3 regions of the Marinilactibacillus sp. Marseille-P9653 genome follow, and region 3 is predicted to be linked to each of the others. Evidence: a T-box and tRNA genes for the amino acid it is inferred to sense, from the RefSeq annotation. Region 3 holds a T-box; the other regions hold tRNA genes.

Region 1 (7,090 bases), 910 kb from region 3:
AAGGAATTGACGGGGACCCGCACAAGCGGTGGAGCATGTGGTTTAATTCGAAGCAACGCGAAGAACCTTACCAAGTCTTGACATCCTCTGAACACTCTAGAGATAGAGCTTTCCCTTCGGGGACAGAGTGACAGGTGGTGCATGGTTGTCGTCAGCTCGTGTCGTGAGATGTTGGGTTAAGTCCCGTAACGAGCGCAACCCCTATTGTTAGTTGCCAGCATTCAGTTGGGCACTCTAGCGAGACTGCCGGTGATAAACCGGAGGAAGGCGGGGATGACGTCAAATCATCATGCCCCTTATGACTTGGGCTACACACGTGCTACAATGGATGGTACAACGAGTCGCCAGACCGCAAGGTTGAGCTAATCTCTTAAAGCCATTCTCAGTTCGGATTGTAGGCTGCAACTCGCCTGCATGAAGCTGGAATCGCTAGTAATCGCGGATCAGAACGCCGCGGTGAATACGTTCCCGGGTCTTGTACACACCGCCCGTCACACCACGAAAGTCCGTAACACCCGAAGTCGGTAGGGTAACCCTTAGGGGAGCCAGCCGCCGAAGGTGGGATGGATGATTGGGGTGAAGTCGTAACAAGGTAGCCGTATCGGAAGGTGCGGCTGGATCACCTCCTTTCTAAGGATATTGCCTTAAGGGCAAACGGAACCTTGCACAGGTTACTTTACTTTGTTTAGTTTTGAAGGATTTATTCCTTCTATACTTTGTTCTTTGAAAACTGGATAGTTGAATTAATAACAAACATGTTAAGAAACAACACCGAGATTAACAAATTGAGAAAGTTTTGTTCCTTGAATAGAACTCTCATCGCTAATTAATATCATACTCTTAACCGCAAGGTTAAGTGAACAAGGGCGCACGGTGGATGCCTTGGCACTAGGAGCCGACGAAGGACGGGACGAACACCGATATGCTTTGGGGAGCTGTAAGTGAGCTTTGATCCAAAGATTTCCGAATGGGGGAACCCATCACCAGTCATAGGGTGATATCTTTTCAGTGAATACATAGCTGAGAAGAAGGTAGACGTGGGGAACTGAAACATCTAAGTACCTGCAGGAAGAGAAAGCAAATGCGATTCCCTGAGTAGCGGCGAGCGAAACGGGAAGAGGCCAAACCAAAGAGCTTGCTCTTTGGGGTTGTAGGACCGGCGATATGGACGAGTAAAGATAGTAGAAGAACCTGGAATGGTTCGCGAGACAGGGTGAAAGCCCCGTATACGACATCTGATCTTACCTAGCTGGTATCCTGAGTACGGCGGAACACGAGAAATTCCGTCGGAATCCGGGAGGACCATCTCCCAAGCCTAAATACTTCCTAGTGACCGATAGTGAACCAGTACCGTGAGGGAAAGGTGAAAAGAACCCCGGAAGGGGAGTGAAACAGCACCTGAAACCGTGTGCTTACAAGTAGTCAAAGCCCTTTTACGGGTGATGGCGTACCTTTTGTAGAATGGACCGGCGAGTGACGATGTCATGCAAGGTTAAGCCGAAGAGGTGGAGCCGCAGCGAAAGCGAGTCTGAATAGGGCGTTTAGTATGCCGTCGTCGACCCGAAACCAAGTGACCTACCCATGTCCAGGGTGAAGGTGCAGTGAAATGCACTGGAGGCCCGAACCCACGTACGTTGAAAAGTGCGGGGATGAGGTGTGGGTAGCGGAGAAATTCCAATCGAACTTGGAGATAGCTGGTTCTCTCCGAAATAGCTTTAGGGCTAGCCTCGGATAGTGCATCGTGGAGGTAGAGCGACTGTTTGGACTAGGGGCCCTTATCGGGTTACCGAATCCTGATAAACTCCGAATGCCACTGTATGTAGATCCGGGAGTCACACTGCGAGTGATAAGATCCGTAGTGGAAAGGGAAACAGCCCAGACCGTCGGTTAAGGTCCCAAAATTCTTGTTAAGTGGAAAAGGATGTGGGACTGCTCAGACAACTAGGATGTTGGCTTAGAAGCAGCCATCATTTAAAGAGTGCGTAATAGCTCACTAGTCGAGTGGTCCTGCGCCGAAAATTTACCGGGGCTAAACAAGATACCGAAACCACGGATAGAACCTTATGGTTCTATGGTAGGAGAGCGTTCTAAGGGCATTGAAGCAAGATCGTGAGGACTTGTGGAGCGCTTAGAAGTGAGAATGCCGGTATGAGTAGCGAAACACGGGTGAGAATCCCGTGCACCGAATGACTAAGGTTTCCTGGGGAAGGCTCGTCCTCCCAGGGTTAGTCGGGACCTAAGCCGAGGCCGATAGGCGTAGGCGATGGACAACAGGTAGAGATTCCTGTACCAGTCTGCTTTGTTTGAACAATGGAGGGACGCAGAAGGCTAAGATAAGCGCGCTGTTGGATATGCGCGCCCAAGCAATAAGTCTTGATATGAGTCAAATGCTTATATCTATACGGACAAGTTGTGATGGGGAGGGAAATTATAGTACCGAAGTATCTGATGTCACACTGTCAAGAAAAGCTTCTAGTTAGAAGTAGGCTGCCCGTACCGCAAACCGACACAGGTAGTCGAGGAGAGAATCCTAAGGTGATCGAGAGAACTCTCGTTAAGGAACTCGGCAAAATGACCCCGTAACTTCGGGAGAAGGGGTGCTGACCATCTGGTCAGCCGCAGTGAATAGGCCCAAGCGACTGTTTACCAAAAACACAGGTCTCTGCTAATTCGAAAGAAGATGTATAGGGGCTGACACCTGCCCGGTGCTGGAAGGTTAAGAGGAAAGGTTAGCTTCGGCGAAGCTTTGAATTGAAGCCCCAGTAAACGGCGGCCGTAACTATAACGGTCCTAAGGTAGCGAAATTCCTTGTCGGGTAAGTTCCGACCCGCACGAAAGGTGTAACGATTTGGGCACTGTCTCAACGAGAGACTCGGTGAAATTATAGTACCTGTGAAGATGCAGGTTACCCGCGACAGGACGGAAAGACCCCATGGAGCTTTACTGTAGTTTGATATTGAGTGTCTGTACAGCTTGTACAGGATAGGTAGGAGCCAATGAAGCCAGAACGCCAGTTTTGGTGGAGGCAATGGTGGGATACTACCCTCGCTGTATGGCCACTCTAACCCGCAACCGTAATCCGGTTGGGAGACAGTGTCAGATGGGCAGTTTGACTGGGGCGGTCGCCTCCTAAAGAGTAACGGAGGCGCCCAAAGGTTCCCTCAGAATGGTTGGAAATCATTCGCAGAGTGTAAAGGCAAAAGGGAGCTTGACTGCGAGACCTACAAGTCGAGCAGGGACGAAAGTCGGGCTTAGTGATCCGGTGGTTCCGTATGGAAGGGCCATCGCTCAACGGATAAAAGCTACCCTGGGGATAACAGGCTTATCTCCCCCAAGAGTTCACATCGACGGGGAGGTTTGGCACCTCGATGTCGGCTCGTCGCATCCTGGGGCTGTAGTCGGTCCCAAGGGTTGGGCTGTTCGCCCATTAAAGCGGCACGCGAGCTGGGTTCAGAACGTCGTGAGACAGTTCGGTCCCTATCCGTCGCGGGCGTTGGAAATTTGAGAAGAGCTATCCTTAGTACGAGAGGACCGGGATGGACACACCGCTGGTGTACCAGTTGTCTTGCCAAAGGCATCGCTGGGTAGCTATGTGTGGACGGGATAAACGCTGAAAGCATCTAAGCGTGAAGCCCCCTTCAAGATGAGATTTCCCATTCCTTTAAGGAAGTAAGATCCCTGAAAGATGATCAGGTAGATAGGCTGGAAGTGGAAGTACAGTGATGTATGGAGCGGACCAGTACTAATCGATCGAGGACTTAACCACAAAACGGGGTTAAGAGTATGAGGGTGTTGCGTCAAAACATGTTTGCAAGAATTCAACTATCTAGTTTTCAGAGAACAACGTTCTCTTATAAAAAGAAAAGAGTCATTGTGCGGTAATGATGGCGGGAAGGATCCACCTGTTCCCATTCCGAACACAGCCGTTAAGCTTCCCAGCGCCGAGGATAGTGAGGGGTTTCCCCTTGTGAAAGCAGGACGTTGCCGTGCAAGCTCTTGATTTTTTATTTTTGGAGGTTTAGCTCAGTTGGGAGAGCATCTGCCTTACAAGCAGAGGGTCAGCGGTTCGAGCCCGTTAACCTCCATTTTTTTGAGCCGTTAGCTCAGTCGGTAGAGCATCTGACTTTTAATCAGAGGGTCGCAGGTTCGAACCCTGCACGGCTCATTACACAGTAATGTGTAATGATAAATATCTTAAACGCGGATGTGGCGGAATTGGCAGACGCACTAGATTTAGGATCTAGCGCTTCACGGCGTGGGGGTTCAAGTCCCTCCATCCGCATGTTTATATTTATATTATTGTGCCGGCTTAGCTCAGTTGGTAGAGCAACTGATTTGTAATCAGTAGGTCGAGGGTTCAAATCCTTTAGCCGGCATTTCAGCGAAAGTAGTTCAGTGGTAGAACATCACCTTGCCAAGGTGGGGGTCGCGGGTTCGAATCCCGTCTTTCGCTTGATCGACTTTCAATCAGAAGTTGATAATTTAATAGACAAATTTGTCTTCTACAAAGCTTATTATGCCCTATCATTAGCCGGGGTGGCGGAATTGGTAGACGCACAGGACTTAAAATCCTGCGGTGAGTATTCACCGTGCCGGTTCGACTCCGGCCCTCGGCACTTAACTTAATAGCACCCTTAGCTCAATTGGATAGAGTACCTGACTACGAATCAGGCGGTTAGAGGTTCGACTCCTCTAGGGTGCATTTTTAAAGCATACGGGAAGTAGCTCAGCTTGGTAGAGCACTTGGTTTGGGACCAAGGGGTCGCAGGTTCGAATCCTGTCTTCCCGATTTCTTATGAAGAAAACGCCGTATTGCTTTCTTACATAGGACGATGGCGGTGTAGCTCAGCTGGCTAGAGCGTACGGTTCATACCCGTGAGGTCGTGGGTTCGACTCCCTCCGCCGCTATATCTAATTATAGTAAGCGGACCTTTAGCTCAGTTGGTTAGAGCAGACGGCTCATAACCGTCCGGTCGCAGGTTCGAGTCCTGCAAGGTCCATTAATACATTTTTTATTATCGCGGGGTAGAGCAGTTGGCAGCTCGTCGGGCTCATAACCCGGAGGTCACAGGTTCGAGTCCTGTCCCCGCAATTGAAACAAAGAGCATGGTCCCGTAGTGTAGCGGTTATCACGCCTGCCTGTCACGCAGGAGATCGCGGGTTCGAATCCCGTCGGGACCGTTCAACATTATGCGGGTGTAGTTTAGTGGTAAAACCACAGCCTTCCAAGCTGTCGTCGCGAGTTCGATTCTCGTCACCCGCTTTTTGTTTGGGGCCTATAGCTCAGCTGGTTAGAGCGCACGCCTGATAAGCGTGAGGTCGGTGGTTCGAGTCCACTTAGGCCCATTCGTATCATTTATTGATATGGGGAAGTACTCAAGTGGCTGAAGAGGCGCCCCTGCTAAGGGTGTAGGTCGTTTACGCGGCGCGAGGGTTCAAATCCCTCCTTCTCCGTTTTTATTTTTTTATTGCAAGGCCCCTTGGTCAAGCGGTTAAGACACCGCCCTTTCACGGCGGTAACACGGGTTCGAATCCCGTAGGGGTCATTAGCAGGAAACTGCTACTATAGATTTACTGGAGGATTACCCAAGTCCGGCTTAAGGGAACGGTCTTGAAAACCGTCAGGTGTGTAAAAACGCGCGTGGGTTCGAATCCCACATCCTCCTTACCAAATTAAGAACGATCTGGTCCCGTAGTGTAGCGGTTATCACGCCTGCCTGTCACGCAGGAGATCGCGGGTTCGAATCCCGTCGGGACCGTTTGTTGTTTTGGCGCAGTAGCTCAGTTGGTAGAGCAACGGATTGAAGCTCCGTGTGTCGGCAGTTCGACTCTGTCCTGCGCCATTTTTTTTGCGTTGCGGGTGTAGTTTAGTGGTAAAACCACAGCCTTCCAAGCTGTCGTCGCGAGTTCGATTCTCGTCACCCGCTTCATATAAAAAGCGATTCATCTTAAATGATGAATCGCTTTTTTTGTACTCAATGATTTACTACTCGAATGATATATTCTAGTGGAAGCTATTAAAGGTTCTACGTCAAATGACGTTGGTGAAGAATTTAGATAATCAAGAATGATCTCAGGAAGAGATTGCACGGCTAGCTTACGCTACTGTGCAGTCTCTTCCTTTTTCTATTATTCGATGTTTAAATCTAATTGGTTTTAAATTGAAATGTAGGATAATACGATTTTTATAGTGAATAAAGTTCTTGTAGCCATAGGCTACCCGGTTTAATACTTTGATCTTGTTATTGATTCCCTCTATCTTTCCGTTGTTATAAGGGTAAATAAAGGTGTTTTGGATATGAGTGAAATGAGTTCTTAGCGTCTTTAAACTAGTTTTCATGTATCCAGATAGTTCAGGAGAAGCAGGTTGATCTAAAATAGCTCTTAACTGCTTTGAGTCATTCTCTTCAACGGACTTGAGAACAGCTTGGTAGACCCTATACGTTTCTTTCAGTTCTGGATCATAAGCCAACATCTCTGAAACAATTGCGGCTTCCAAACGTTGCCCAAACAGCGGAAACTATTGATAAACGGTATAAGATAATTCAGACTCTTTCTTCAGAAGTTTTTTCCAGAATCGTTTTAATCGTCTGTATTTCTTTTGATCTTCTCCATTAGAGGTTCGAAGTCGATTCATGACTTTTACGCGTGTCTTGTTCATGGATCGATTCACGAGCTGAACGATATGAAATCGATCGATAATGATATCAGCGTTCGGAAACAGTTCAGGTAAGAAGCTGACGTAACTGGCATTCATATCTGTCGTAATAGTTTTAACCTGATTTCTTTGCTTTTGACTATATCGAGAATAGAAGTGATCTTTGTTTGTTCGTGTATCTCTACTTGGTAGAATATCTAATATCGTACCTGTCACAACATCGATATACTCAAAAGCCATTTGGCCTTCACCATACTTGAATTCATCCACTGACAAGTTCTCAGGCAATGAATGATAGTAAGGTCGATAATACTTCACTTGTTCATTGATGATTCTTTGAATGGTTGTGGCAGAGACAGTCGTCTCTTCAGACAAGCTCTTGATTGAACGTGCGTCAGCTGACTTCGTCAGTATTTCTGCTTTGATGAAGTT
Region 2 (7,090 bases), 1.8 Mb from region 3:
TTCCCTCACGGTACTGGTTCACTATCGGTCACTAGGAAGTATTTAGGCTTGGGAGATGGTCCTCCCGGATTCCGACGGAATTTCTCGTGTTCCGCCGTACTCAGGATACCAGCTAGGTAAGATCAGATGTCGTATACGGGGCTTTCACCCTGTCTCGCGAACCATTCCAGGTTCTTCTACTATCTTTACTCGTCCATATCGCCGGTCCTACAACCCCAAAGAGCAAGCTCTTTGGTTTGGCCTCTTCCCGTTTCGCTCGCCGCTACTCAGGGAATCGCATTTGCTTTCTCTTCCTGCAGGTACTTAGATGTTTCAGTTCCCCACGTCTACCTTCTTCTCAGCTATGTATTCACTGAAAAGATATCACCCTATGACTGGTGATGGGTTCCCCCATTCGGAAATCTTTGGATCAAAGCTCACTTACAGCTCCCCAAAGCATATCGGTGTTCGTCCCGTCCTTCGTCGGCTCCTAGTGCCAAGGCATCCACCGTGCGCCCTTGTTCACTTAACCTTGCGGTTAAGAGTATGATATTAATTAGCGATGAGAGTTCTATTCAAGGAACAAAACTTTCTCAATTTGTTAATCTCGGTGTTGTTTCTTAACATGTTTGTTATTAATTCAACTATCCAGTTTTCAAAGAACAAAGTATAGAAGGAATAAATCCTTCAAAACTAAACAAAGTAAAGTAACCTGTGCAAGGTTCCGTTTGCCCTTAAGGCAATATCCTTAGAAAGGAGGTGATCCAGCCGCACCTTCCGATACGGCTACCTTGTTACGACTTCACCCCAATCATCCATCCCACCTTCGGCGGCTGGCTCCCCTAAGGGTTACCCTACCGACTTCGGGTGTTACGGACTTTCGTGGTGTGACGGGCGGTGTGTACAAGACCCGGGAACGTATTCACCGCGGCGTTCTGATCCGCGATTACTAGCGATTCCAGCTTCATGCAGGCGAGTTGCAGCCTACAATCCGAACTGAGAATGGCTTTAAGAGATTAGCTCAACCTTGCGGTCTGGCGACTCGTTGTACCATCCATTGTAGCACGTGTGTAGCCCAAGTCATAAGGGGCATGATGATTTGACGTCATCCCCGCCTTCCTCCGGTTTATCACCGGCAGTCTCGCTAGAGTGCCCAACTGAATGCTGGCAACTAACAATAGGGGTTGCGCTCGTTACGGGACTTAACCCAACATCTCACGACACGAGCTGACGACAACCATGCACCACCTGTCACTCTGTCCCCGAAGGGAAAGCTCTATCTCTAGAGTGTTCAGAGGATGTCAAGACTTGGTAAGGTTCTTCGCGTTGCTTCGAATTAAACCACATGCTCCACCGCTTGTGCGGGTCCCCGTCAATTCCTTTGAGTTTCAGCCTTGCGGCCGTACTCCCCAGGCGGAGTGCTTAATGCGTTAGCTCCAGCACTGAAGGGCGGAAACACTCCAACACTTAGCACTCATCGTTTACGGCGTGGACTACCAGGGTATCTAATCCTGTTCGCTCCCCACGCTTTCGAGCCTCAGCGTCAATTACAGACCAGAAAGTCGCCTTCGCCACTGGTGTTCCTCCATATATCTACGCATTTCACCGCTACACATGGAATTCCACTTTCCTCTTCTGCATTCAAGTCTTCCAGTTTCCAATGACATTCCACGGTTGAGCCGTGGGCTTTCACATCAGACTTAAAAGACCGCCTGCGCTCGCTTTACGCCCAATAAATCCGGACAACGCTTGTCACCTACGTATTACCGCGGCTGCTGGCACGTAGTTAGCCGTGACTTTCTGGTTAGATACCGTCAAGGTCGGGGCAGTTACTACCCGACTTATTCTTCTCTAACAACAGAGCTTTACGATCCGAAGACCTTCTTCACTCACGCGGTATTGCTCCATCAGGTTTTCACCCATTGTGGAAGATTCCCTACTGCTGCCTCCCGTAGGAGTCTGGGCCGTGTCTCAGTCCCAGTGTGGCCGATCACCCTCTCAGGTCGGCTACGTATCAAAGCCTTGGTAAGCCATTACCTTACCAACTAGCTAATACGCCGCGGGTCCATCCATAAGTGGCAGCCGAAGCCACCTTTCATCTAAGAGACAGGCGTCTCAAAGACCTATGCGGTATTAGCATCCGTTTCCGAATGTTATCCCCCTCTTATGGGCAGGTTACCCACGTGTTACTCACCCGTTCGCCACTAATCCATTCTCTGCAAGCAGAGAATTTCATCGTTCGACTTGCATGTATTAGGCATACCGCCAGCGTTCGTCCTGAGCCAGGATCAAACTCTCGTTTTAAGTGTTTGACTTGCTCATTGATTAAAAATTGTGAATGAACCTTGTTCATTCGTTTAGTTGTCTTGATTCATAAATGAATCGAAGACCCCTGCACATTTGGTTGTTTTTACTTTGTTCAGTTTTCAAAGATCTACTCTTTATTGTTTCGTGTTATGTCGTTGCCGCTTTAACAGCAACTCATATATCATACCATGTTGTTGTTTTGATGTCAACAACTTTTTTAAAAGTTGTTTTTGATCAAGTTACTCGATCAAGTTGATATCTTTAACAGCAACCTATATATCATATCACGCTGCTACATTAGTGTCAACAGCTTTTTGAAAAAGTATTTGCTTTTTCAATACCGGCGGCCGGAGTCGAACCGGCACGCCCTAACGGGCACTGGATTTTGAGTCCAGCGCGTCTACCAATTCCGCCACGCCGGCCTGTTAAGTCTATTTAACTGTCAGACAAGGCGGTAACCGGATTTGAACCGGTGATGAAGGTTTTGCAGACCTCTGCCTTACCACTTGGCTATACCGCCATACAATTTATTCATTTGGTATGAAACTGGGCTACCAGGATTCGAACCTGGGGAATGACGGGATCAAAACCCGCTGCCTTACCGCTTGGCTATAGCCCAAAAATCAAAGGGCGACTGATGGGGATCGAACCCACGAATGCCGAGACCACAACCCGGTGCGTTAACCACTTCGCCACAATCGCCATAATATTTAATTGAACCACAGGGGTAGTAGGAATCGAACCCACATTGATGGTTTTGGAGACCATAGTTCTACCGTTAAACTATACCCCTAAAAATGGAGGGAGTAGGATTCGAACCTACGAACCCGAAGGAGCGGATTTACAGTCCGCCGCGTTTAGCCACTTCGCTATCCCTCCAATGGCGCAGGACAGAGTCGAACTGCCGACACACGGAGCTTCAATCCGTTGCTCTACCAACTGAGCTACTGCGCCTTGGAAAATGTTACTACGGTCCCGACGGGATTCGAACCCGCGATCTCCTGCGTGACAGGCAGGCGTGATAACCGCTACACTACGGGACCATATAATTATTCAATTTTGAATTGCGGGGACAGGACTCGAACCTGCGACCTCCGGGTTATGAGCCCGACGAGCTGCCAACTGCTCTACCCCGCGATCATTTAAAAGGAGGATGTGGGATTCGAACCCACGCGCGTTTTTACACACCTGACGGTTTTCAAGACCGTTCCCTTAAGCCGGACTTGGGTAATCCTCCAGTAAATCTATAGTAGCAGTCTCCTGCTAATGACCCCTACGGGATTCGAACCCGTGTTACCGCCGTGAAAGGGCGGTGTCTTAACCGCTTGACCAAGGGGCCGGTTAAGTGACTTTATTAATATGAAACAATGGGCCTAAGTGGACTCGAACCACCGACCTCACGCTTATCAGGCGTGCGCTCTAACCAGCTGAGCTATAGGCCCCAAACAAAAAGCGGGTGACGAGAATCGAACTCGCGACGACAGCTTGGAAGGCTGTGGTTTTACCACTAAACTACACCCGCATAAAGTTGAACGGTCCCGACGGGATTCGAACCCGCGATCTCCTGCGTGACAGGCAGGCGTGATAACCGCTACACTACGGGACCAAGTTAATTTTGTTTGGATTGCGGGGACAGGACTCGAACCTGTGACCTCCGGGTTATGAGCCCGACGAGCTGCCAACTGCTCTACCCCGCGATAATATCGAACGATTGAAAATGGACCTTGCAGGATTCGAACCTGCGACCGGACGGTTATGAGCCGTCTGCTCTAACCAACTGAGCTAAAGGTCCAATTTTCTGAAAAACAATGATAGCGGCGGAGGGAGTCGAACCCACGACCTCACGGGTATGAACCGTACGCTCTAGCCAGCTGAGCTACACCGCCATTATAAAATGGCTCTTTTAGAAAAATCGGGAAGACAGGATTCGAACCTGCGACCCCTTGGTCCCAAACCAAGTGCTCTACCAAGCTGAGCTACTTCCCGTACTTTACTTTTTCCTTTCGGAAATGCACCCTAGAGGAGTCGAACCTCTAACCGCCTGATTCGTAGTCAGGTACTCTATCCAATTGAGCTAAGGGTGCGAGTATTTCAAATGCCGAGGGCCGGAATCGAACCGGCACGGTGAAAACTCACCGCAGGATTTTAAGTCCTGTGCGTCTACCAGTTCCGCCACCCCGGCAATTACTGTTAAGACTAAGTAAATATTCATTCGCTTTATCTATAACCAAGCGAAAGACGGGATTCGAACCCGCGACCCCCACCTTGGCAAGGTGATGTTCTACCACTGAACTACTTTCGCTGAAATGCCGGCTAAAGGATTTGAACCCTCGACCTACTGATTACAAATCAGTTGCTCTACCAACTGAGCTAAGCCGGCTTGAATCTTTTAAATGAACTATGCGGATGGAGGGACTTGAACCCCCACGCCGTGAAGCGCTAGATCCTAAATCTAGTGCGTCTGCCAATTCCGCCACATCCGCGCTGTTCTATTTAGCTTGCACATCACTATGCAATGAGCCGTGCAGGGTTCGAACCTGCGACCCTCTGATTAAAAGTCAGATGCTCTACCGACTGAGCTAACGGCTCCGAAAAAATTATGGAGGTTAACGGGCTCGAACCGCTGACCCTCTGCTTGTAAGGCAGATGCTCTCCCAACTGAGCTAAACCTCCAATAATACAATCAAACGATTGCTGCATAACGACGTCCTGCTTTCACAAGGAGAAACCCCTCACTATCCTCGGCGCTGAGAAGCTTAACTTCTGTGTTCGAAATGGAAACAGGTGGATCCTTCTCGCCATAACCGCTATACAGTTTTCGTGCTGGCGCTAAAAGAAATAATCAATTAGCAGCAACTCTTATATAATACAATGGGATTATATCTTTGTCAATCATTTTAATAAAAAAATAAAAGAAAAATGCCGGAACAAGCTTTCCGACATTTCCCTTTTATTGGAACAATACCTAGAAAAAGCTTATTTGTCCCAGTTTTGATCAATAAAATCGACTCTTCCTGAACCTTTACTATATCTCTTATAGTGCGCTGATTCTTTTTTGTAAAAGTCTTGATGATAGTCTTCCGCTTCATAAAACGGTTGAGCTGGTTCAATTGTCGTTACGATAGGACGATCGAAGCGACCACTTTCATTTAATGCTTTTTTTGAAGCCTCTGCCGTTTCTCTTTGTTCATCGTTGTTATAGAATATAACGGGTCTATAAGAATCTCCACGGTCAGCAAATTGTCCACCTGCATCTGTAGGGTCGGTTTGTTGCCAGTAAATTTCTACTAACTCTTCATATGAAATCTTTGAAGGATCATATTTGATTTCAACAGCTTCGGTATGACCTGTTGTTCCTGAAGTCACCTGTCTGTAAGTTGGATTTTCTACAGTGCCACCAGTATATCCTGAAGTTACTTTTTCTATTCCTGGCAAACTATCGAATGGTTTCACCATACACCAGAAACAACCTCCTGCAAATATCGCTGTTTCAAAATTTTTCTCAGACATAATTTCCCTCCTAATCGATTGGGTACAACTCATTATATCACCAATTCAATCCACCCTTTAATCGAAACAACTTATAAACTCTTTTACCTGATTTCTGTTATACCACCCATATAAGGAACAAGGACTTCCGGCACCTTAACTGAACCGTCTTCTTGCTGGTAATTTTCTAGAATAGCTGCAACGGTTCTTCCAATAGCTAGTCCTGAACCATTTAATGTATGAACATAATCTATTTTGCCGTCTTCTTCTTTTCTATAACGGATTTTTGCTCTTCTGGCCTGGAAAGCTTCCGTATTTGAACAAGAACTAATTTCTCTATAGGTGTCTTGTGCTGGAATCCATACTTCAAGGTCATATGTTTTAGCTGCAGCAAATCCTGTATCCCCAGTAGATAGAAGTACAACTCTATATGGAAGATTCAGTTTCTGAAGGATTGCTTCAGCATTTGCCGTCATTTTCTCTAATTCTTCATAAGAGTCTTCTGGTTTTGCAAATTTGATCATTTCAACTTTATTGAATTGGTGTAATCTGATTAGACCTCTAGTGTCTCTTCCGGCACTCCCTGCTTCAGAACGGAATGATGGAGATAAAGCAGTGAAGTACTTCGGTAGATCTGCCTCTTCTAGAATTTCGTCTCTGTAGTAATTTGTCAGTGGTACTTCAGCTGTCGGAATTAGCGTTAAAGCTGTATCTTTGATTTGGAAGACATCTTCTTTGAATTTCGGGAACTGACCGGTTCCATAGAGAGATTCTTCGTTCACCAGATATGGTGGAATCATTTCATAGTAGCCGTGTTCTTCAGTATGCACATCTAACATAAAGTTATAAAGTGCTCTTTCTAATCTCGCTCCTAGGCCTTTGTAATACAAGAAACGACTTTTAGCAACTTTAGCGCCTCTTTCAAAATCTAGAATATCTAGATCTGTTCCAATTTCCCAGTGTGGTTTCATCTCAAACGCAGGTGTTTCATTGATTTCTCCCCAACGACGAATCTCTTGATTCGACTCTTCATCAGCTCCTACTGGCAAAGAATCATGTGGCAAGTTTGGTAAGCCAGCAGCAATTCCGTGAAATTGTACTTCGATTTCTTCTAAATCTTTGTCGATCTGTTTGATCTCAGCGCCTACTTTTTGCATAGAAGCAATGGCATCATCTGCATTTTCTTTATTTCTTTTTTTATTGGCAATTTCGTCAGACACATCGTTTCTAGTTTTCTTTAACTGTTCAGACTTTTGAATATAGTCTCTTCTCTTCTCATCCAACTCTTTAAGTTGCATCAACTCCTGTGGGTCTA
Region 3 (7,090 bases):
GTATGGCAAGCAGCTCATGGTTCGCGAGTGCCTTCGCACCATATTCATTTAGTCGCTCTCTTGGTCTGGATTGTTCCGGTACATCTACAAATTTTTGTGTTAAGACAGTCATCAAAGTCCTCCTCTATATAAAAAAGAGAGAGGTAAATGATCACCTCTCTCTTCTATATACTTACGGAAAAATAGATTATTGATTTATTTAGTCTTATTTTTTACATAATCGATCACTTTAGTTAAATCTTCAATAATATGTGTGGCTTTATCTTTGGCTTCTTCATTTGGAGTGAGTAAATCCGGTACCATCAACACTGGGATATTGGCAGCATGTGCTGCTCTTACACCATTCAATGAGTCTTCCAAGACAACAGCTTCTTCTTTTTCAGCTACTGTCAGACTGATAGCTTTCAAAAAGATTGCAGGATCTGGCTTAGAATTCTCAACTTCGTTTCCACCTACAACTCCAATGAAATAATCCGCAATTCCGGCATTTTTGATCAAAGTTTCTACCATACTACGTTCAGTGGAAGAAGCAACAACCATCTCAATCTGCTGATCAGTCAGAAATTCCAGTAATTCAAGCAATCCTTTTTTCTTAGGAATTGTCGTCTTTAAAAGGGACTCATGAATATCAATTTGACTTTTTTGAATAAATTCTTCAACTAAAGATTGATTTTTATATTCTTCATGTAACGCTGCAAAAAAGTCTTTATCACTGGCACCCACATATCTTTCGTAAAATTCATATGTGAATGGTAGACCGATTTGATCTGCAATAGATTGGTTGGACTGATAATAAATTTTTTCTGTATCAAAAATCAATCCGTCCATATCAAATATGACAGCTTTCACTTTGCTCATTACTCTGCTCCTTTTAAAGCTTTAAGTTTTTCAAGTTGGTCTGCAACAGAAACTTGTCTTGCTCTGTATTCACTTTCTTTTGCTCTTTCTTCTTCAACAATTTTCTCAGGTGCATTGGCAACAAACTTCTGGTTTGATAATTTACCTTCCACCCGTTTGATCTCTTGTGCCCATTTGTCCAGTTCTTTGCTTAAACGCTCGATTTCTTCATCAACATCTACTAATCCAGCAAGCGGCAAGAAAATATCTGCTCCTGAAATCACTGCGGTCTTCACTTCATCAGGCACTGATATCGTTGTATCGATTGTTAAAGCTTCGGGATTACAGAATCTTTCAATGAAACTTTTATTATCTGTCAAGAATTGTTTTTCTTTATTTGATTTCGCACGAACTAAGATATCGATTTTTTTAGATAATGGACGGTTCACTTCAGCTCGAATCGTTCTGATAGATCGAATAAGTTCGATCAGCATGTTCATATTGCTAACAGCTTCTTCGTCTTCAAAGTCAGCATTCACTTGAGGATACTCCGCAACTACTAGGGACTCTCCAGAGTGTGGCATATTCTCCCAAATCTCTTCTGTAACGAATGGCATAACTGGATGCAATAACTTAAGTGTTTGATCTAGAACATGCACTAAAATGCTTCGTGTTGAGTTTTTCTCTTCTTCTGAACCATTGAAAAGAATTTCTTTACTCATTTCAATATACCAGTCACAATAATCATCCCAGATGAATTTATAAAGGGCTCTTCCACCTTCTCCAAATTCAAACTTCTCAAAGAGATCGGTTACCTGTGCAATGGTTTCATTCAATCTAGCTAAAATCCATTTATCAGCGATTGATTGTTTACCACTTAAGTTCATGTCTTTTAAGTCAAAGTCTTCTAAGTTCATGATGACATATCGACTGGCATTCCAGATTTTATTGATGAAATTCCAAGCGGCATCCATTTTTTCATAACTAAAGCGGACATCTTGACCGGGTGCTGAACCATTCGACAGGAACCAGCGTAAAGCATCTGCACCGTACTTGTCGATCACTTCCATAGGATCAATCCCGTTACCTAAAGACTTACTCATTTTTCTTCCTTGCTCGTCACGAATTAACCCGTGAATCAAGGCATGCTTGAATGGACTTTTGTCTGTAAATTCTAATCCCTGGAATATCATACGACTTACCCAGAAAGGTATAATATCATAACCTGTTACAAGTGTACTATTAGGATAATAACGTTTAAAGTCAGAAGATTCTTTGTCTGGCCAACCCATTGTAGAAAATGGCCATAGCGCTGAACTAAACCAAGTATCTAGAACATCATTATCTTGGGTCCAGTTTTGACTATCTTCAGGTTCTGTTTCACTAACATATACTTCACCAGTTTCATTGTGATACCAAGCTGGTATACGGTGGCCCCACCATAATTGTCTTGATATAACCCAGTCATGGACGTTTTCCATCCACATTGAAAATGATCTCTCAAACCGCTCAGGTACGAAATGTACTTTATCATCTGTTTTCTGGTTATCAAGTGTTCTTTTAGCCAGAGGATCCATTTTTACGAACCACTGAGTAGATAGTCTTGGTTCAACTACGACTCCTGTTCTTTCAGAGTGTCCTACACTATGAACCATTTCTTCTACTTTAATCAGATATCCTTGCTCTTTTAAATCTTTGATGATCGCTTTACGGGCTTCAAATCGATCCATTCCCGCATATTCCCCAGCTAAATCATTCATTGAACCATCGTTATTCATTACATTGATTCTTTCTAGATCATGACGATTACCCACTTCAAAGTCATTTGGATCATGAGCTGGTGTAATTTTAACCATACCTGTTCCAAAATCCATTTCAACATAATCGTCCGCAATGATTGGCAGTTCTCTACCTACTAATGGTAATTTAAGTGTTTTACCGATTAAATCTTTATAGCGATCGTCTTCTGGATGTACGGCAACAGCCGTATCGCCAAGCATCGTTTCTGGTCTCGTCGTTGCAATTTCAACTTCTCCAGAACCATCTGTTAAAGGATACTTCATATGATAGAAAGCACCATTAACATCTTTGTGGTCAACTTCGATATCAGACAAAGCTGTTTGAGCTTTAGGATCCCAGTTGATGATGTATTCTCCACGGTAGATCAATCCTTTGTTATAAAGATCGACAAAGACCTTTTTAACAGCATCATTTAATCCTTCATCAAGCGTAAATCGCTCCCGACTATAATCAACAGAAATCCCGACTTTAGCCCATTGCGCTCTGATGTTTGACGCATATTCTTCTTTCCAGTCCCATACTTTTTCCAAGAATTTTTCTCTTCCCAGATCATAACGAGAGATACCATCTTGTGCTAATTTTTCTTCTACTTTAGCTTGGGTAGCAATCCCCGCATGGTCCATTCCTGGAAGCCATAAAGTATCGAATCCCTGCATTCTTTTCTGACGAATAATAATATCTTGTAGTGTTGTATCCCAAGCATGACCTAAATGTAATTTCCCGGTAACGTTTGGAGGCGGAATTACGATTGAATAAGGCTCTGCTTTTTGATCTCCACTTGGCTTAAATAAATCTTTTTCAATCCATTGTTCGTATCTGCCGGCTTCTACTTCAGTAGGCTGATACTTTTTTGACATGCTGATTTCTTCTGTCATATACTCATCTCCTATTTTTAACATCAAATTAAACACAAAATAAAAAGAGCATTTGTCCTGTAACAATAGGACGAATGCTCTTATTCGCGGTACCACCTAAATTGATCAAAGAACACGACTGTGCCTTCAAACCTCTTCATATACGGATGTAATGATCCGTTACTTCAAACAAAGTTACTCAAATTTCACTCTGTTAGCTCTCAAGCTACTTCTCTATCGGTTCTGTTAGGGATTTTCAGCAGACACCCATTCTCTTAAACAGAATACACGACAGATACTTCTCTTGATCATTGCTCTATATTCAATTAGTTGGTCTTTTATGATTTATTGATATTCTATCAAACTACTCTTTGAAAATAAAGCTTTATTTAAGATATCTCTGCCTCTTCATGTTTGGCAGCCGCAACCGCTGCTTCATAATTTGGATCTTCAGACATTTCTTTAACGACTTCATTATAGACAACTTGACCTTGTCTGTTTAGCACAAGAACTGCTCGAGCAGTTTTATCCATTTCTTCTACATAAAGTCCATAATCTTTAGAGAAACTTCTTTCACTATCATGTAATAGATCCATATCGATTGATTTTGCAGCACACCAGTCTTTTTGCTCTTCTACTGTGTTTGAAGATATAGAAATAATTTTGGTATCTTTCAAAGTGCCTGCCATTTCATTAAATTTACCGGTCTGTCTTGAACACGTACTTGTGTTAATGTCCGGAAACGTACTGATCAAAACGACATATCCTTTATAATCTTCAAGTGACACTGATTGGTCATTCAAATCTTTTAAAGTGAACGCTGGAGCTTGCGACCCTTTAGCGGGTATCTCTCCATTAGTAGTAAGTGGTTTACCTTTCATTTTAACATCCATGCTGATAACCTCTTTCTATCTTTTAATAGTTTCATTTTAACGGTAAGAAAGCTGTTTGTACAACAAAATCTACAGAAGGTCTTCGAATAATGCTTTCTGATCTGTTTCTTTTGACTGATTCAGACCGATTTTTTCAATAGAGATCCCTACGATAGCTCTCTCAATCATTCCTTCAATGTCTATTTTAGCTTCGTTTTCCAGTACGTGAGATAACTTTGGCTTTGTCCGCGGTTTGGGCGGTGAAAATATTGTACAGCAATCTTCATAAGGCAAAATGGATAGATCAAAAGTATCGATTTCTTCTGCAATTTTGATGATGTCATTCTTATCCATTGAAATCAACGGTCTAAGAACCGGTGTATTGGTTACTTCTGAGATTACAGACATGCTTTCCAAAGTCTGCGAAGCTACTTGTCCAAGTGATTCTCCATTAATGATGGCTAACCCACTTCGCTGTGCCCGTATAATGTCTGTCAATCTCAACATCATGCGTCGCGTTATGGTCATCATATAACCTTGAGGTACATATTTTTTAATGGTTTCCTGTATCTCAGTGAAAGGCACTTCAATAAATGTAATGGGTCCAGTAAATTCAACTAATTTCCCTGTCAGGTCTTTTGCTTTTTGGAGCGCCTGCGGGCTTGTATAAGGTGGGCTGTGAAAGTGGACTGCTTCTAATTCTATCCCTCTTTTCAAAGCATAATACCCTGCTACCGGAGAATCAATTCCTCCAGAAATCATCAGCATTCCTTTTCCGCTTGTACCTCCCGGAAGTCCACCAGCTCCTTGAATCGAATCAGTAGATAGGAAAATTCCATCCAATCTAATTTCAACTCTGATATTGATATCTGGATTTTTCATTTTAACTTTGATTCCAGGTATAGCTTCTGTAATATACTGACCAATGATTTGATTCACTTCATTTGTTTCATACGCCCAGTCATGATCGGCTCTTCTAGCAGTAATCTTGAATGTTTTTCCGTCTTTATACTCTTGGTTGAGTAAATAAAGTGCCGCAAGATTAGCTTGTTCAATGGTTTTATCCACTTTTATAACAGGAGAAATGGTTTGAATGCCAAAGACTTTTTTCAAACGATCTACGATTTCTTCGTATGCTTCTCCGTTCAATTCAATATGCAATCGATCTCTATTCGCTTTAATCGTAAGAGCTGGAAAGTCATTTAATACATACGCTACATTTTTACCTAGTTGCTTAATAAATAGTTTGCGATTTTTACCTTTAGTTGATAGTTCCCCATACCTTGCCATAACTTCTGTAATCATCTTATCCCTCAATTTCTATTCTAAAAAATCCCATTAAATCCTTTATATATCTCATCAAAGTGGTCAATAAACTGCGTCATCTCGTCTTCTGTATTCCATTCAGATAAACTGACTCTAATAGCCGTTTCAGCTTGCTTTTTAGGAATCCCCATTGCAATCAACGAACTAGATTCACTTTGTTTTTTACTGGAACAAGCACTTGTAGTCGATACATAAATCTCTCGTTTTTCCAGAGCGTGCACGATGACTTCTCCTCTAATCCCTTTTATTCCAAAGCACAGAATATGCGGAGCGTGAATCTCCGGCGAAAATATCGTAACCTTACTCCGTGTACTTAGATCCTTTTTCAGCATATCCATCATCTGATTCATAACGAGCTGCTTTTCTTCCTTTGACTCCAAGAGTATCTTTAACGCTTTAGCCATAGAGACAATTCCTGGAATATTTTCCGTTCCGCTTCTTGCGTTTGATTCTTGACCTCCACCGCTTAAAAGGGGCGATACTCTTCTACCATTCTTTATATAAACAAATCCTGTTCCTTTAGGTCCATGAAATTTATGTCCAGAAAATACAGCCATATCGATTCGACTAGTCTTCCCTAACTTGATATCCGTTTTTCCAATTGCTTGCACTGCATCAACATGGAAGTGAACAGTTGGATAAGCTTCGAGTAGTCTACCGATTTCTTCTATCGGTTGGATACTCCCCGTTTCATTATTTACTGCCATAACGGAAACAAGTACCGTATCGTTTTTAAGTGCAGTTCTCAAGTCTTCTAACGAAATCACACCGTACTGATTTACTGGAAGATAAGTGACATCCCAACCTAGCAGTTCCAGTTGTTTAAACGTTTCAAGCACTGCTGGGTGCTCACTTTGTGTTGTGATCAAGTGCTTTCCGGATGACATTTTCTCTATAACTGTACCCTTGATGGTCCAATTATCTCCTTCAGTACCACCACTAGTAAAAAAGATTTCTTCCGGAAGAACACCCAAAAGATCTGCTGTTAAACTACGGGACTGTTTAAGTAGACCAGAGGCTGTTTCTCCTATTGCATGCAGACTAGAAGGGTTCCCATAATAAAGTTGATTCACTTTATTATATGTCTCTAAAACTGTACTATCTATCATGGTCGTCGCACTATTATCGAAATAAATCATCTTCCACCTCTTCAATCTAGTCACTTCTCTATAATCGATTATTCAAACGAGTTCCATTATAGCAAAAAAGTGACGCCCATCAAGTAGCAAAAAAAAGTTGGACTGTGAATAGACGATCACAATCCAACTTTTCTCTTTTTATTGAGCAAAGCTTTTTTCTTTTAAATAGGTTTTTTCTACTGATTCATAAGCTCCTGGTTCAATTGATTCAAGTTTCTCTCGAACCATCTTCAAAGAAGTCTCATAATCGTAATCTTCTGTG

The links. A T-box is a leader RNA that pairs with one kind of tRNA and senses whether it is charged. The one in region 3 lies ahead of LG377_RS08885 (valine--tRNA ligase), so its partner is inferred to be a tRNA-Val.
Region 1: it has a tRNA-Val gene. The T-box ahead of LG377_RS08885 (valine--tRNA ligase) is inferred to sense a tRNA for this amino acid. The anticodon was not compared.
Region 2: it has a tRNA-Val gene. The T-box ahead of LG377_RS08885 (valine--tRNA ligase) is inferred to sense a tRNA for this amino acid. The anticodon was not compared.

The regions. Positions count from the first base shown of each region.
Region 1 is NZ_CAKAKH010000001.1:913,624-920,713, forward strand. Features, by position in the region: rRNA gene LG377_RS04565 (16S ribosomal RNA) at 1-630, shown strand, start outside; rRNA gene LG377_RS04570 (23S ribosomal RNA) at 851-3,766, shown strand; rRNA gene rrf (5S ribosomal RNA) at 3,875-3,990, shown strand; tRNA gene LG377_RS04580 (tRNA-Val) at 4,013-4,085, shown strand; tRNA gene LG377_RS04585 (tRNA-Lys) at 4,093-4,165, shown strand; tRNA gene LG377_RS04590 (tRNA-Leu) at 4,201-4,282, shown strand; tRNA gene LG377_RS04595 (tRNA-Thr) at 4,304-4,376, shown strand; tRNA gene LG377_RS04600 (tRNA-Gly) at 4,382-4,453, shown strand; tRNA gene LG377_RS04605 (tRNA-Leu) at 4,531-4,616, shown strand; tRNA gene LG377_RS04610 (tRNA-Arg) at 4,629-4,702, shown strand; tRNA gene LG377_RS04615 (tRNA-Pro) at 4,716-4,789, shown strand; tRNA gene LG377_RS04620 (tRNA-Met) at 4,835-4,908, shown strand; tRNA gene LG377_RS04625 (tRNA-Ile) at 4,927-5,000, shown strand; tRNA gene LG377_RS04630 (tRNA-Met) at 5,020-5,092, shown strand; tRNA gene LG377_RS04635 (tRNA-Asp) at 5,109-5,181, shown strand; tRNA gene LG377_RS04640 (tRNA-Gly) at 5,193-5,263, shown strand; tRNA gene LG377_RS04645 (tRNA-Ile) at 5,273-5,346, shown strand; tRNA gene LG377_RS04650 (tRNA-Ser) at 5,367-5,454, shown strand; tRNA gene LG377_RS04655 (tRNA-Glu) at 5,475-5,546, shown strand; tRNA gene LG377_RS04660 (tRNA-Ser) at 5,577-5,666, shown strand; tRNA gene LG377_RS04665 (tRNA-Asp) at 5,687-5,759, shown strand; tRNA gene LG377_RS04670 (tRNA-Phe) at 5,771-5,843, shown strand; tRNA gene LG377_RS04675 (tRNA-Gly) at 5,857-5,927, shown strand; partial or broken gene LG377_RS04680 (ISL3 family transposase) at 6,098-7,090, opposite strand, start outside.
Region 2 is NZ_CAKAKH010000001.1:5,033-12,122, forward strand. Features, by position in the region: rRNA gene LG377_RS00020 (23S ribosomal RNA) at 1-511, opposite strand, end outside; rRNA gene LG377_RS00025 (16S ribosomal RNA) at 732-2,283, opposite strand; tRNA gene LG377_RS00030 (tRNA-Leu) at 2,625-2,708, opposite strand; tRNA gene LG377_RS00035 (tRNA-Cys) at 2,736-2,806, opposite strand; tRNA gene LG377_RS00040 (tRNA-Gln) at 2,833-2,905, opposite strand; tRNA gene LG377_RS00045 (tRNA-His) at 2,916-2,988, opposite strand; tRNA gene LG377_RS00050 (tRNA-Trp) at 3,009-3,079, opposite strand; tRNA gene LG377_RS00055 (tRNA-Tyr) at 3,085-3,165, opposite strand; tRNA gene LG377_RS00060 (tRNA-Phe) at 3,168-3,240, opposite strand; tRNA gene LG377_RS00065 (tRNA-Asp) at 3,257-3,329, opposite strand; tRNA gene LG377_RS00070 (tRNA-Met) at 3,351-3,423, opposite strand; tRNA gene LG377_RS00075 (tRNA-Ser) at 3,434-3,523, opposite strand; tRNA gene LG377_RS00080 (tRNA-Glu) at 3,554-3,625, opposite strand; tRNA gene LG377_RS00085 (tRNA-Ile) at 3,655-3,728, opposite strand; tRNA gene LG377_RS00090 (tRNA-Gly) at 3,738-3,808, opposite strand; tRNA gene LG377_RS00095 (tRNA-Asp) at 3,820-3,892, opposite strand; tRNA gene LG377_RS00100 (tRNA-Met) at 3,911-3,983, opposite strand; tRNA gene LG377_RS00105 (tRNA-Ile) at 4,005-4,078, opposite strand; tRNA gene LG377_RS00110 (tRNA-Met) at 4,099-4,172, opposite strand; tRNA gene LG377_RS00115 (tRNA-Pro) at 4,199-4,272, opposite strand; tRNA gene LG377_RS00120 (tRNA-Arg) at 4,297-4,370, opposite strand; tRNA gene LG377_RS00125 (tRNA-Leu) at 4,383-4,468, opposite strand; tRNA gene LG377_RS00130 (tRNA-Gly) at 4,517-4,588, opposite strand; tRNA gene LG377_RS00135 (tRNA-Thr) at 4,594-4,666, opposite strand; tRNA gene LG377_RS00140 (tRNA-Leu) at 4,688-4,769, opposite strand; tRNA gene LG377_RS00145 (tRNA-Lys) at 4,803-4,875, opposite strand; tRNA gene LG377_RS00150 (tRNA-Val) at 4,887-4,959, opposite strand; rRNA gene rrf (5S ribosomal RNA) at 4,983-5,098, opposite strand; gene msrA (peptide-methionine (S)-S-oxide reductase MsrA) at 5,263-5,796, opposite strand; gene serS (serine--tRNA ligase) at 5,880-7,090, opposite strand, start outside.
Region 3 is NZ_CAKAKH010000001.1:1,819,504-1,826,593, forward strand. Features, by position in the region: gene radC (DNA repair protein RadC) at 1-112, opposite strand, end outside; gene LG377_RS08880 (HAD family phosphatase) at 196-858, opposite strand; gene LG377_RS08885 (valine--tRNA ligase) at 858-3,512, opposite strand; T-box leader at 3,576-3,812, opposite strand; gene tpx (thiol peroxidase) at 3,881-4,384, opposite strand; gene thiI (tRNA uracil 4-sulfurtransferase ThiI) at 4,454-5,668, opposite strand; gene LG377_RS08900 (cysteine desulfurase family protein) at 5,689-6,828, opposite strand; gene LG377_RS08905 (septation ring formation regulator EzrA) at 6,967-7,090, opposite strand, start outside.